2 regions of the Paenibacillus sp. NPDC057886 genome follow, and region 2 is predicted to be linked to the other one. Evidence: riboswitches for the same ligand, from Rfam matches in the RefSeq annotation. Region 2 holds a riboswitch; the other holds the start of a gene.

Region 1 (6,819 bases), on a different contig from region 2:
ACTTGCCCGCGATTGGGCAAGAAGGAACGAGCCAATTGGAAGCCTTAGAACGACAAAGATAAAATAAAGCTGACAGGTTAAAAAGCTATTAGAAAAAACAGCCGCGCAGAAAGCAGAAAGCGGCTGTTTTTGGCATTTATTAATGAGTATCAACGACTGAATATGTTTCCATTGTAATGATCGTGTCCAAACCTGGGATGAGAACATAGTTCGGATGTGGTTGCAGGCATGATCATATGCAAGTTTATTAGGTTAGCTTTTAACTACAAGCGCAGTTCAATACAGGTTTACGAGCTGCTGTTGTTTCATCCAGACGGGTAACCGGTGTGCCATAAGGGGCATTGAGTACCAGTTCAGGTGTCTCTTCTGCTTCCTTGGCAATGCGAATCATCGTATCAATGAATCCATCAAGTGTTTCTTTGCTCTCCGTTTCCGTCGGCTCAATCATGATGCACTCCTCCACGTTCAGCGGGAAGTACACGGTTGGCGGGTGATACCCAAAATCAAGCAATCGTTTGGCAACATCCAGTGTACGTACACCGTACTGTTTCAACCCCCGGCCAGACATCACAAATTCATGTTTGCACACGCCTGGATACGGAATCTCGTAGTAAGGTGCGAGACGGGCCATCATGTAGTTGGCGTTGAGCACGGCACATTCAGATACCCGGCGCAAGCCTTCAGGTCCATAGGTACGAATGTAGGCATAGGCACGGACCAGAATACCGAAGTTGCCGTAATACGCTTTGACCCGGCCAATGGATTGATCACCTTCGCGATCCAATGCATATAAGCCCTCATCATTTTTGATGACCAGCGGTTTCGGTAGAAACGGAATCAAGCGGCTCTTCACGCCAACCGGGCCGGCACCAGGTCCACCCCCGCCGTGCGGAGTGCTCATCGTTTTATGCAAGTTCAGATGCACCACGTCGAAGCCCATATCGCCAGGCCGGGTGATGCCCATGATGGCATTGGAGTTGGCTCCATCGTAATACAGCAAGCCACCTGCCTGGTGCACAATGGAAGCAATCTCCTGAATGTCTTTCTCAAAAAGTCCGAGTGTGTTCGGGTTGGTCAGCATCAGTGCTGCGGTATCCGAACCAACAGCTGCGCGAAGTGCATCCAGATCTACCAGACCGTCTGCGCGGGAAGGGATTGTTACCGTTTCGAAACCTGCTACGGTTGCACTTGCCGGGTTGGTCCCGTGAGAAGAGTCCGGTACGATAACCTTCGTGCGCTGTTCACCACGACCTTCGTGGTAGGCACGGATCATCATGAGCCCAGTCCATTCGCCATGTGCACCAGCGGCCGGTTGCAGCGTAACGGCGTCCATACCGGTTAGTCCGGCAAGGTCATTTTGCAACGTGTAGAGCAGTTCAAGTGCACCTTGGATGCTGGATTCGTGCTGATATGGATGAATTTTGGCGAACCCGTTGTAACGGGCCACATCCTCATTAATCTTCGGATTATATTTCATCGTACAAGAGCCGAGTGGATAGAATCCGTTATCTACCCCAAAATTACGACGGGACAGGGCAGTGTAGTGGCGAATGACGTCCACTTCAAAAACCTCAGGCAATGCCGCTGCTTCCGACCGAAGCATTTCCCGGGGAATCAGGGAATCGACAGCTTGACGGGGAACGTCGCACTCAGGCAAGGAATACGCCACCCGACCCGGACTGCTGAGTTCAAAAATCAACGATTGCTCCGGTGCTGGAGAGACAGCCTGGTTAGTGACTGTTGTGATGGTTTCAGGTTGGCCCGAAGTAGAGAAAGAGGTTACTGTTTCCGATTGTCCTTGTGCTGATGTCGTCGTTGTCTTTGTTGTCGTTTTCTGAGTCACAGCGATCCCTCCAATACACGTGCGAATTCGTCTATCTCTTCCTTGCTGCGCCGTTCAGTAACCGCAATCAGCATATGTCCGGCGAGCTCAGGATAATCACGTCCAAGCTCATAGCCACCAATGAAACCTGCATCGAGCAATTTCAGTTGCAGTGATTCCACATTTATTCCTTCAGGCAGTTGGATAACAAACTCATTGAAAGTTGGTGCGGTAAACGTAAGAGAGACCCCTCGAATAGCGGTAAGCGTGTTAAGGGCATAATGGCTCTTTTGCAAATTCAAATCAGCGACGTCAATCATACCTTGTTTACCCATGATGGACATATAAACAGAGGCGCTCAGTGCGAGCAAAGCCTGATTGGAACAGATGTTGGACGTCGCCTTTTCACGGCGGATATGCTGTTCCCGTGCTTGCAGCGTGAGTACAAAACCACGCTTGCCGTTGCGGTCCGTTGTCTGGCCTACAATTCGGCCAGGAATCCGGCGCATATGAGCCTGGGATACGGCGAAGTATCCGCATGTTGGACCGCCGAGTGAAGCGGCGATACCAAGGGGCTGTGCGTCGCCAACGACGATGTCAGCACCCAGCTTGCCTGGGGCTTCCAGCAGACCCAGCGATAGCGGGTTGGCGCTGACTACGAGCAGACTTTTATGCGAATGCGCAAGATCTGCGGCCTGTTTTACATTTTCCACGGCGCCGAAGAAGTTCGGGCTTTGGATCATGACGGCTGCGGTGTCATCGGACACGGCGGCTTGCAGGGCATCCCAGTCTGTTACACCATTTTGATATCCAATCTCAACAATCTCCAAATTGAGGCCATGTGCATAAGCTTGCAATACCTGACGGGATTCAGGGTGCACGGTACGTGACACAATCAGCTGTTTGCGGCGGGTTGCCGCTGCGGCCAGATTGCCTGCTTCCGCGAATGCAGTCGCACCATCGTACATGCTGGCATTGGCTACAGCCATGCCTGTTAACTCACAGATGTAGGATTGAAACTCGAAAATCGCCTGCAATTCTCCCTGGCTGATCTCGGGTTGATAAGGTGTATAGGCGGTATAGAACTCGGAACGGGAGATGACATGATTAATGACGGAAGGAACGTGGTGATCATAAATGCCTGCACCCAGGAAACTGGCGTGTGTCTCGAAGTTGGCATTCGCTCCCGCTTGCTTCGACATATGACGTGTCAGTGCATATTCATCGAGTTTGGAGGAAACAGGCAGTTCACCCTGATAGCGAATCTCCTGTGGAATGTCATGGAACAGATCCTCAATCGTTTCCACACCGATGGTTGCCAGCATGGCACTCTGATCCTGCTCGGTCATGGGAATGTAGCGATGCTTGCTCATGCTTGATCAGCTCCTTGAGTAGGTGTCTTTGGCGCACGTGTCCGTTTATGAAAAGGGGTTTTTACGACCTCGGCTTTCAGTTTCTTGCCACGAATCTCAATCTCCAGCGGGGTACCCAGCGCAGCATATTTGCTGTCAATCAGGGCCAGCCCCAGATTGCGTTTCAGCGTAGGGGATTGGGTGCCTGTGGTCACTTCACCAATCTGAACACCTTCGGCGTAAATCGGATAATGGGGGCGGGGAATACCGCGCTCGAGCACTTCGATGCCGACCAGCTTGCGGGCAGGCCCATCATTTTTTTGCTGCAACAAGGCTTCATGTCCGATAAACGGCCCGGCATTTAGCTTCACAAACATGCCAACGCCAGCCTCCAGCGGTGAGATGGTTGCAGACAATTCCTGTCCATACAGGGGCAGCTTGGCTTCAAAGCGCAGCGTATCCCGGGCACCCAGTCCTGTCGGAACGAGTCCGTGACCTTCTCCCGCTTGCATCAATCCGTTCCAGACCGCAGCAGCTTGTTCCGCAGGAACATAGAGTTCAAAGCCATCTTCACCTGTATATCCGGTGCGGGATAACAGCAATGTAACGCCACAGACCGTCGCATTTGCCACAAAGCGGAAAGGCTCAATCGAAGACACATCAGTGTCTGTCACCGTTCCGAGAATATCCACTGCCAGCGGACCTTGCAGAGCAAGCAGCGCCGTTTGATCCGAATCATTGGTCATCGTTACGCCTGGCGTCATGTGCTGTTGCAGCCATGCCCAGTCCTTGTCGATGTTGGAGGCATTAACCACCAGCATATAATGCTGGTCTTTCAGTTTATAGATCAGCAGATCATCGACCACGCCGCCATCCGGATAACACATTAACGTGTATTGGGCCTGACCGGGAACGAGTGTTGTTACATCATTGGTGGTCATGTGCTGTAAAAAAGCTTCTGCGTGTTCACCTTGTACAGTGAATTCGCCCATGTGGGATACATCAAATAATCCGGCACGTTCTCGCACCGCTTCATGCTCTTTCTGAATTCCGCTGAATTGTACCGGGAGCTCCCAGCCACCAAAATCAATGCATCGTACGCCTTCATATTGCTGATAGAGTGGAAAGAGTGGGGTTCTAAGCAAATCGGACATCCAATCACCTCGTCATGGGCCGTCAACCGGCCGAGTGTATAACCATGGATCAATGAATCTGGGATCATATTTTATGATAAAAGTAAGGTAAGGACGCTATAGGCTGCGCCGCTCTATAACCTGTTTTCGTTTTTTTGGGAAAAAGGAAAAGGACAGGCCAAAGAACCGGCATGCCAGAAGCACGCTGTATTCTTAGGCTCTGTCCTTGGTACCTGAGAGTTACCCCGCCGCCTGATGCAGCAGGTTTCCCCTTGGGTGATCATAACGCCCACACAGGGCGAATAGATGCTCTCCAGAGTTGCGTCCCGTAAAAGTCCTTTTGCCTGAGAGATTCACCTCCGCTTGTCGGTGGCTTACTCCTTCGGCGTTACCGCATGTACACCCTGATTCGGGTGTCAAGGGTAATCTCTCCCTTTACATTCATCCGCGGGTATTGCATAGACCAATAAACACATTTACTACTCTCATTAAAGCCTGAATCGACTATTGATGTCAAGAACGATATCATAGAAAACAATAAAAAATCCGAATGAAATTTTTAATTAATATCATAATGTTCGTCTATTTATAAAGAGCGCGCTTACTTTTCTAATATTCCCCATTATATGTAGGGAGAGTCCAAATGAGTTACAGGCATATAAGGAAGAAAATCAAATAAATTGTAAGGTATCTTGACATTTGATTCAAAAATATCATACGCTATGTTCTGGGAAAAAGGTTTAGGTCAAAGAAACGCATGCACTCATTAATGAAAAGCGAGGCGGATATCGATGAGCGAATTGAAAAGTGATTTCCTGTACAGTGAAGAGCACGAATGGGTGCAGACCGTAGGGGAGGATACCGTACGTATTGGCATTACCGAGTTCGCACAGCATCAGCTGGGTGACATTGTGTTTGTGGAATTGCCTGACCTGGAATCGGATGTAAAAGCGGAAGATAGTATTGGAACGATTGAATCCGTCAAAACCGTTTCGGATCTGTTTTCTCCTGTCAGTGGAACGATTATTGCTGTAAATGATGCATTGCAGGATTCTCCGGAGCTGGTTAACAACTCTCCATATGACGAAGGCTGGATGATCGAGATTCGTGTTGAGGGCGACCTGACAGCAGCACTGTCCACGTTGATGAATGCGGATGCGTATCGTCAACATACGGAATAATATTAATGTTCGATTCTCTGGCTAACAGGGAGTTTCAGCTTGATGTAAAAGTTCGTTTAACGAAAAAAAATGAATGGATTGATTATAGATCCGGATAGTGATACTGCTCATTCGGAGAATGCTTAGGCGCAATGGCCTCATCTGACACAGGATGAGCAATTGCGCCTTTTGTCGTTGTTAACGGATAAATCGGACGGGATGATTATCACTCTAACGTGTTTCATCATCATCCCTAAATGAGTTGGAAACAGATTGTCAAAATAGAATAAATTCACAATTTTATTTGTCATTAAAATGGTGCAATTCGTGGGAATGATACATGAAAGGGAATAACAGGTTCCGATGCATATACAGGTTTAAATATGGAAGAATCCTTTAAATTTAAATCTTGTCATCAACGTTCATGACGGAAGTAGGTTTTCATTTCGTTGTAGAAGATACCGTTTTCATTTACGATATGGTTGTAAATTAAGATTTATTGCAGAGTTGTACCTTCGTTCGTCTGGATCATTGTAGTCCAAATTCAGGGGAATAAAGGTTTAATATGTTGAGGAGGTTTTCAATATGAGTTCAGTGGACGCAAAGTCCGAAAAAAGCGGAGGAATACGGGTCGGCGTTCAGAAGTTTGGACGTTTCCTAAGCGGTATGGTTATGCCGAATATGGGTGCATTTATCGCCTGGGGTTTGATTACGGCATTGTTCATTCCAAAAGGATGGTTCCCTAACGCAGATTTTGCATTGCTGGTTGATCCAATGATCAAATATTTGCTACCTTTGCTTATCGGTTACACAGGCGGTACCATGGTACACGGCCAACGTGGTGGTGTAGTCGGCGCAATCATGACCATCGGGGTTATTGTCGGCAGTGACATTCCAATGTTTCTTGGCGCCATGATTGCCGGTCCATTGGGAGCCTGGGTCATTAAGAAATTTGACAAGGCTGTCGATGGCAAAATCAAATCAGGGTTTGAGATGCTGGTTAACAACTTTTCCGCTGGTATTATTGGTGGGATTTTGGCCCTTCTAGCCCTTAAAGGCATCGGGCCTTTTGTTGAAGCAATTAGCAAGGTGTTATCGGCCGGGGTAGAAACGTTGATGAATGCTGGTCTTCTCCCACTGGTCAATCTGATCATTGAGCCAGGAAAAGTATTGTTCCTGAACAATGCCATCAACCATGGGATCCTGACACCGATTGGTACGGATCAAGCAAGAGAACTGGGTCAATCCGTATTATTCATGCTTGAATCCAATCCAGGACCTGGACTCGGCATTTTGCTGGCATACTGCTTCTTCGGTCGGGGATCAGCCAAATCTTCCGCTCCAGGTGCAGT
Region 2 (6,819 bases):
TTGATTTTATCAGAGGTCGCCCCATCCAGCTTCTCGGATTCCCGGGTCCACAGGTTGCTGATTTTCGTGACATCCCCATAAGGTGCCGTATTCCCAGTATTCGTATTGTTCACCACCACCACATAGATGATGGATGTAATCGGGAGAACGACCGGAACAAACAAAACCGCTGCCAAGATCAGGAGAATATAACGGGACATCAGGGACCGTCCAAAACGCATTTTCCGTTTGCCCGATAAGCTTCGTTTTACGCCTCTATCCCTATTGGATGGATCGCGCATCGTCTCCTTTTTGCTCATGGCTTCTTCACACGATACCCGACACCGCGAACGGTTTGAATGATCGTTGGGTTCGCCGGATCACGCTCCAGCTTCTCGCGCAGATGCCGAATATGTACCATTAATGTCTTGTCCCCGTCCAGGTAAGGCTCGTTCCAAACGGCTTCGTAGATCTGCTCCTTGGTTCGAATCATGCCCATATGCCTAAGCAGATAGGCGAAGATATGAAACTGTTTGCCTGATAAAATAATTTCTTCCCCCGTCTCCTCATTCACGATCCGGTGGTCCTTCTCGTAGATGGACAAGTGATCCAGTTTCACCACGGTATCGGCCGAGATCGCCGTTCCTGCCTTTCGAAGCTGGACTTCAATCCGTGCGGCGAGTTCATCGGGATGGAATGGCTTGGTTACATAATCATCGGCAAAATCAAGCCCGTGCAGCTTGTCATCAATGGACGTTCTGGCCGAGAGCATGACAATGGGCACTTCAGGATGTTCCTTTTTGAGTCGCTGTCCTACCGTAAATCCATCCAGTCCCGGCAGCATGACATCCAGAATAACTAATGAGCAGCCCCCGGCAGCTTCAGCCGCACCCTCACCACTTCCGAGCCATACCACCTCATATCCACGCTCCTCCAAGTCTGCCCTTACCCAAGTGGCAATTTCCGTATCGTCTTCAATGTATAACAGTTTTGTTTTCATGCGCGCATTCGTTTCCTTTCTGCACCCTTTGGGTTAATTATATATTTGAAACATAATGAAATATCTTGTTTGTATAAAATGTACGAATGATGATCACACGACCATGGATGTCCTTTTATTTAAATTATACCTTAATCATCCGCTTCGCATAATTCTGCATCGAATGCTGCGACTTGCTCACATACTTCGTGTGTATACGACGGGAGGAAATTCAACATGCTGCTGGAAGCCATCTTTCATCAACCGAAACGGAACTGGGCCTACGCCTACGATAAGGATACCATTCGCCTGCGTTTGCGTGCCAAAAAGAATGATCTCACCGAGGTACATGCCCTGACTGGTGATAAATACGCCTGGGATCGCACCAAAGAGCTGGTTCCTTTAACCAAATATACATCCGATTCCATGTTCGATTACTATGAGGGGGAAGTAAAGCCTCCGTATCACCGTCTCAAGTACTCCTTCCTGCTGAAAAATGGCACAGAACAGATCTGGATGACCGAAACGGATTTCCAGACGCATGAACCCGACGATCCCGGTCACATGTTCCAGTTCCCGTATATCCATCCCGGAGCTGTATTTACACCGCCTGCATGGGTGAAGGATGCGATTTTCTATCAGATCTTTCCTGAACGATTCGCCAAAGGCAACCCCGATCTCGATCCAGAGCATGTGGAACCCTGGGGTGGGGAACCAACCCCGTTTAACTTCTTCGGCGGTGATCTTCAGGGCGTCATCGACCATCTGGATTACCTTGAAGAGTTGGGCATTAACGCCATTTATTTCACACCAATCTTCGAGGCAACGACCAATCATAAATACGATACCGAAGATTATCTGCGAGTAGATCGGCATTTTGGCGATGCAGATACAGTCAAACGGCTTGTTGAACTGTGTCATGCACGCGGAATTCGGGTGCTGCTGGATGCGGTATTCAATCATTCCGGCAAGACGTTCGCGCCGTTTGTCGATGTGCAACAGAACGGGGAGAAGTCCAAATACAAGGACTGGTTCCATGTGCATGAATTCCCGCTGGATGTGAAGGATGGCATTCCTACGTATGAAACATTCGGATTCGAAGCCCACATGCCGAAGCTGAACACGGAAAATCCTGAGGTGAAGGCGTATTTGCTGGAGGTGGCCGAATACTGGATTAAGGAAGTGGGCACCGACGGCTGGCGGCTGGATGTCGCGGATGAAGTGGATAATGCGTTCTGGCGCGACTTCCGCCGTGTGGTTAAGGCTGCGAATCCGGATGCCTATATCTTGGGTGAGGTATGGAATGAATCCTCCTCCTGGCTACAAGGCGATCAGTTCGATGCTTCGATGAACTATCCGTTTACGGAAGCCGTAAATCGCTTTTTTGTAAAAGATGTCATGCACGCTGAGCAATTCGTGAGCTCCATCGGTCGACAGCTGTCCCGCTATCCGCTGCAAGCCAGCGAAGTGGCGTTCAATCTGCTGGACAGCCACGATACACCACGGCTGCTCACCTTATGTGAGGGCGACCAGCGGAAGCTGAAACTGGCCGCGCTGTTCCAATTCAGCTATATGGGTGCACCATGCATCTATTACGGTGACGAAATCGGGCTGGACGGCGATCATGATCCCGGTTGTCGGAAATGTATGGAGTGGGATGAGACGAAGCAGGATCGCGAGCTGTTCACCTATTATCAGAAGCTGATCGCACTTCGTCATGCCCACCCTGCCCTGCGTGCAGAAGGCAGCATTCGATTCCTGCAGGCCCGTGAAGGCGGAAGCCAGCTTGTGATGGAACGACAGGATGATGAGGAGCGTATTCTGATCCTGTTCAATCGTTCGGAAGAAACGGCTATCGTCGAGCTGGAGGTGGGCGCCGGGGAATGGACAGAGTTATTTGGCGAGAATTATCGTACAGCCAAGGAAGAGGGAATCCTGGCCGTTGAGCTGCCCGCATATGGATATGTTGTACTAAGTACAGATATCGCGTAGCTTCTTCATATTGTTGTATCCTTTGCAATTCCAACGCATTGAAAGCAACGCCGAAAAAGCAAAAAAAGCCGATATGCTTCTTCACCAGGAAGAATTCATATCGGCTTTCAAATTATGATGGGAGCTTGGATCATTACCGTTAATGATCCAAGCTCCACGAATTAAATTCAGTTCATGTACGTTCATGGATGTTATGCCTTGGTTTCTGGTTCATTTTCAGCAGGAGACTCAGCTTCAATCTCAGGCTCCGCACGCTTCGCCTTCGGTTTGGCAAGCTTCTCCATCATTTTCCGTCCTGTCGGCGTTTGAGCAAGCCCACCTTGGGCCGTTTCACGGTGCCTGCTCGGCATCGCACTGCCCACTTCCAGCATGACATCAATGACTTCGTCAGACGGAATGGCGCTTCGTACCCCAGCCAGGGCCATGTCGGCCGCAGCCAACGCGGTTACGGCACCCAGTCCGTTACGGACGATGCACGGAATTTCCACGAGGCCTGCGACAGGATCGCAGATAAGGCCCAATGTATTTTTTAACGCGAGGCCAACCGCATGAACCACTTGCTCCGGTGTCCCTCCACGCAGCTCCACCATAGCTCCAGCGGCCATACCGATGGCAGAACCCACTTCAGCCTGACAGCCGCCCTCGGCACCGGAGATAAATGAATTGTTGGCAATGACATAACCGATCGCTCCCGCACAGAACAGACCGTTTACCAGGTGCTCGTCACTCCAGCCAAAACGCTCCTGGGAGCTGATAAACACACCTGGAATGATGCCGCAAGAACCGGCTGTCGGTGTCGCTACGATCCGGCCCATGGAGGCATTCACTTCCGATACACAAAGGGCATATGCCATGGCTAGTGCAGAAGCATCTCCAGAACAAGTCTCACCTTTACGAATGTACTCGGCCATTTTTTTGCCGTCTCCGCCAGTCAAGCCGCTGCGTGATGTCGTATCTTCTGTCAGCCCTTTGTGTACAGCTTCTTTCATCACCTGATAATAATCCGACATCTGCCGCACAACATCCGCTTCCGGGATATTCGTCTCCTGAACCTGCTCTTCGATCATCAGCTCGGCAATGGTTTTGGACTCTGCTGTACAGATGGTACTCAGTTCATGTAGATGTTTAAACCGCATCCGGCTCGACCCCTCTCTTCAAATCAATCACGCGAATGTCCAGCATATGATCCAGCGACCGCAGACGGTTCAGCATCTCAGGATTCGGCACACCATCCATCTCCATTGCTGTCAGCGCTTCACCATCCCGGGCTTTCCGATCCACTTGCATATACCCGATGTTCACCCCTGACGAACTGATTGTCGAGGTTACGGAAGCGAGAACCCCTGCTTTGTCCGAATGTCGCAGCACAAGTGTCGGAAACTCTCCGCTAATCTGTACACGGAAGTCATTCAATGCATGTACCGATACACTGCCACCACCAATAGAAGCACCGATCAGTGAGCATTGACGCTCACCATGCCACAGCTCAATCTTGACCGTATTGGGATGAGGAGCAGGCAGGCCACTTGTGAAAAACTCTACCTCCATACCCGCTTCCTCTGCGTATTGTTCTGCATCCGGTATACGTGGATCATCAGTTACATAATCAAGCAGGCCACCGATCAACGCGAGATCCGTACCATGTCCCTGATACGTGTCGGCGAACGAGCCATACAGAGTTAGCCGGGCGCGTTCAGGCGTGCATCCCAGCCACTGACGGGCAATTCGCCCCAATCGTGCCGCTCCAGCCGTATGTGAACTTGATGGACCTGTCATGGACGGACCAATAATTGAAAAAACGTCTTTAAAACGCATCGCAAACCCTCCATTTATAATCGTCATTTTCATCCAGATGCACACCCATAATGTTCCTTTATTACTGAATGATGACATAAGAAAAGGACAGAAGAAGGCCCTAGGCCCTCTCTCTGTCCTCGATACCTGAGAGTTTCATGATAAGCAGCGCGGCGGATTGATGCATTCCCTGTATTCACAGGTTATGTCACCCTGCACACCGTGCTGCTTGACCATATACCCCTTGGGTGGCGCATGTCGCGCACTCTCCAGAGTTGCGTCCAACGATGGTACATTTACCTGAGAGATTAACCGCTGCGCCGGGTGCGTAGCAGCTTGCTCCTTCGGTGCCCGACAGCTGCCATTGTACTCGGCATGCCCAGGTCTCTCCCGCTCGCTATCATTCGCTGTATGGAACCATTCTGATATGTTGTACCAGAATGATAATTGAAGTTTTTAATACTTTCTCATTAAGATTAATCGACCGGAAGATCAGTGTCAACAAACTTAACGATTTCTTTGTGAATACTTCCTTTTTCCCATTTTATACACAAGATAAACTAACGAACTGTAAACTTTCATCACATGAATGAGTTAATGCGTTTCATTTCGAAAGCGTATACATTATTCGTTTTCTACTGGTCAGTATCTGTGATTAATACTATCTATGTTATGTTCCACAGAACGGTTCGGGTAATCAGGCAACCATTATTCTGTACTAGAATTGCCGTATTTTGCCTGTCACCCCACCATCGCCTTAGGCTTCGCCGGTTCATCGAAAAACCTGCTTCGGGAAGGAAGCATACTCGTCACCCACAATCCAAACGCTGCCAACACCATGATCCCAGATACAACCGTATATACCATACGAAGCGACAAATGTTCTGCCACTACTCCTGCAATCAAAATGGAGGCCACCTGCAGCACACTTAACACCAGTCCAAGTACACTGCTCATTCGCCCCATCAGATCGACAGGGATATTATTTTGGTAAAAGGTAACCAGGCCCGTATTCGCCAGTGCGGAGCACAGACCGAGCAGAATAAAAGCAATCGCCGCCAGCTCAAACGAGAATGAACGGGCGAACAGGAAATAACCCAGCGCGACCAGAAGCACACCGCCACCCATCATGTGACGGATCGGCAAATGTTTGGCGAACAGCCAAACCAGCATGGAGCCTGCCAAATAACCGATCCCGGTGATACTCATTAATGCTCCGTACTGCGATTCAGGCAGGTTCATCACCTGACGGATAAACACCACTTCCTGGGCATCGAGCGACATGCCGACCACCAGAATAATCTGGAACAAGGCATATATTCCGACCACGTAGCCGGACTTCCGGCTGAAGCTCAGTACAGCTCTCCAATCCTGGGCAATCATCCGAGGTGTCAGTCTGCTTCCCGTCCCTATATTCTGTTCTCCAATGCCCAGTTTGGGAAGAAACATTAGAATTAATGCAGAAGCAGCAAAGGAAGCCGCATTGGCATAAATAGCTGCCGCCGGAGATAAATAAATCAGCATCACTCCTGCAACTGCCGGGCCGGTAATAAATGCCCCTGAGCTAATCAGGGCTTGTAGGGAATTGAAACGCTTACGCCGTTCAGCAGGTACCAGCCGGGTAATGTACACCTGAGAGGAGGGGACAAATATAGATGAGGACATGCTGATCAGAAACATCACTGCGTACATCATCCATAAGCTGGACATCAGAGGGAGCGTCGCCACCAACAATGCCCGTAGCATATCGGCCCCAATCATCAGCTGTCGCTGATCATAACGATCAATCAGGCTGCCTGACCAAAACTTAGTGCACACCGAAGCAATCGGCGAGATAATCCATAACCCTGCAACTGCCGCTGGGGACTGTGTCATATTCAATACCATCAGGTTAATCGCCACAATATATATGAAATCACCCAGATTAGATATGCCCACTCCGCTAAGTAGCAATCCGGCATGCTTCCAGCCACCAGACTGACCCTTCGCTGCAACTCTCTTTGCACGAATGTTCTTCATAGCGCTACCCACCCACTAGAAATCACAAATTATAACTCATAGAAAATACTCTCGTT

Evidence for each region. A riboswitch is a leader RNA that binds a small molecule or an ion and turns the genes downstream of it on or off. The one in region 2 is predicted to bind glycine.
Region 1: linked by a shared signal. The riboswitch ahead of gcvT (glycine cleavage system aminomethyltransferase GcvT) and the one ahead of sdaAB (L-serine ammonia-lyase, iron-sulfur-dependent subunit beta) in region 2 are both predicted to bind glycine.

What each region holds. Positions count from the first base shown of each region.
Region 1 covers NZ_JBHVMZ010000010.1:88,702-95,520, forward strand. The annotation lists gene ACFVQB_RS28315 (hypothetical protein) at 1-48, shown strand, start outside; gene gcvPB (aminomethyl-transferring glycine dehydrogenase subunit GcvPB) at 260-1,747, opposite strand; gene gcvPA (aminomethyl-transferring glycine dehydrogenase subunit GcvPA) at 1,840-3,195, opposite strand; gene gcvT (glycine cleavage system aminomethyltransferase GcvT) at 3,192-4,328, opposite strand; glycine riboswitch at 4,526-4,626, opposite strand; glycine riboswitch at 4,630-4,752, opposite strand; gene gcvH (glycine cleavage system protein GcvH) at 5,099-5,488, shown strand; gene ACFVQB_RS28340 (PTS mannitol transporter subunit IIBC) at 6,053-6,819, shown strand, end outside.
Region 2 covers NZ_JBHVMZ010000007.1:322,500-329,318, forward strand. The annotation lists gene ACFVQB_RS24455 (HAMP domain-containing sensor histidine kinase) at 1-299, opposite strand, end outside; gene ACFVQB_RS24460 (response regulator transcription factor) at 296-979, opposite strand; gene ACFVQB_RS24465 (alpha-glycosidase) at 1,196-2,950, shown strand; gene sdaAA (L-serine ammonia-lyase, iron-sulfur-dependent, subunit alpha) at 3,142-4,086, opposite strand; gene sdaAB (L-serine ammonia-lyase, iron-sulfur-dependent subunit beta) at 4,076-4,765, opposite strand; glycine riboswitch at 4,877-5,019, opposite strand; glycine riboswitch at 5,024-5,147, opposite strand; gene ACFVQB_RS24480 (MFS transporter) at 5,486-6,763, opposite strand; gene ACFVQB_RS24485 (phosphotransferase enzyme family protein) at 6,793-6,819, opposite strand, start outside.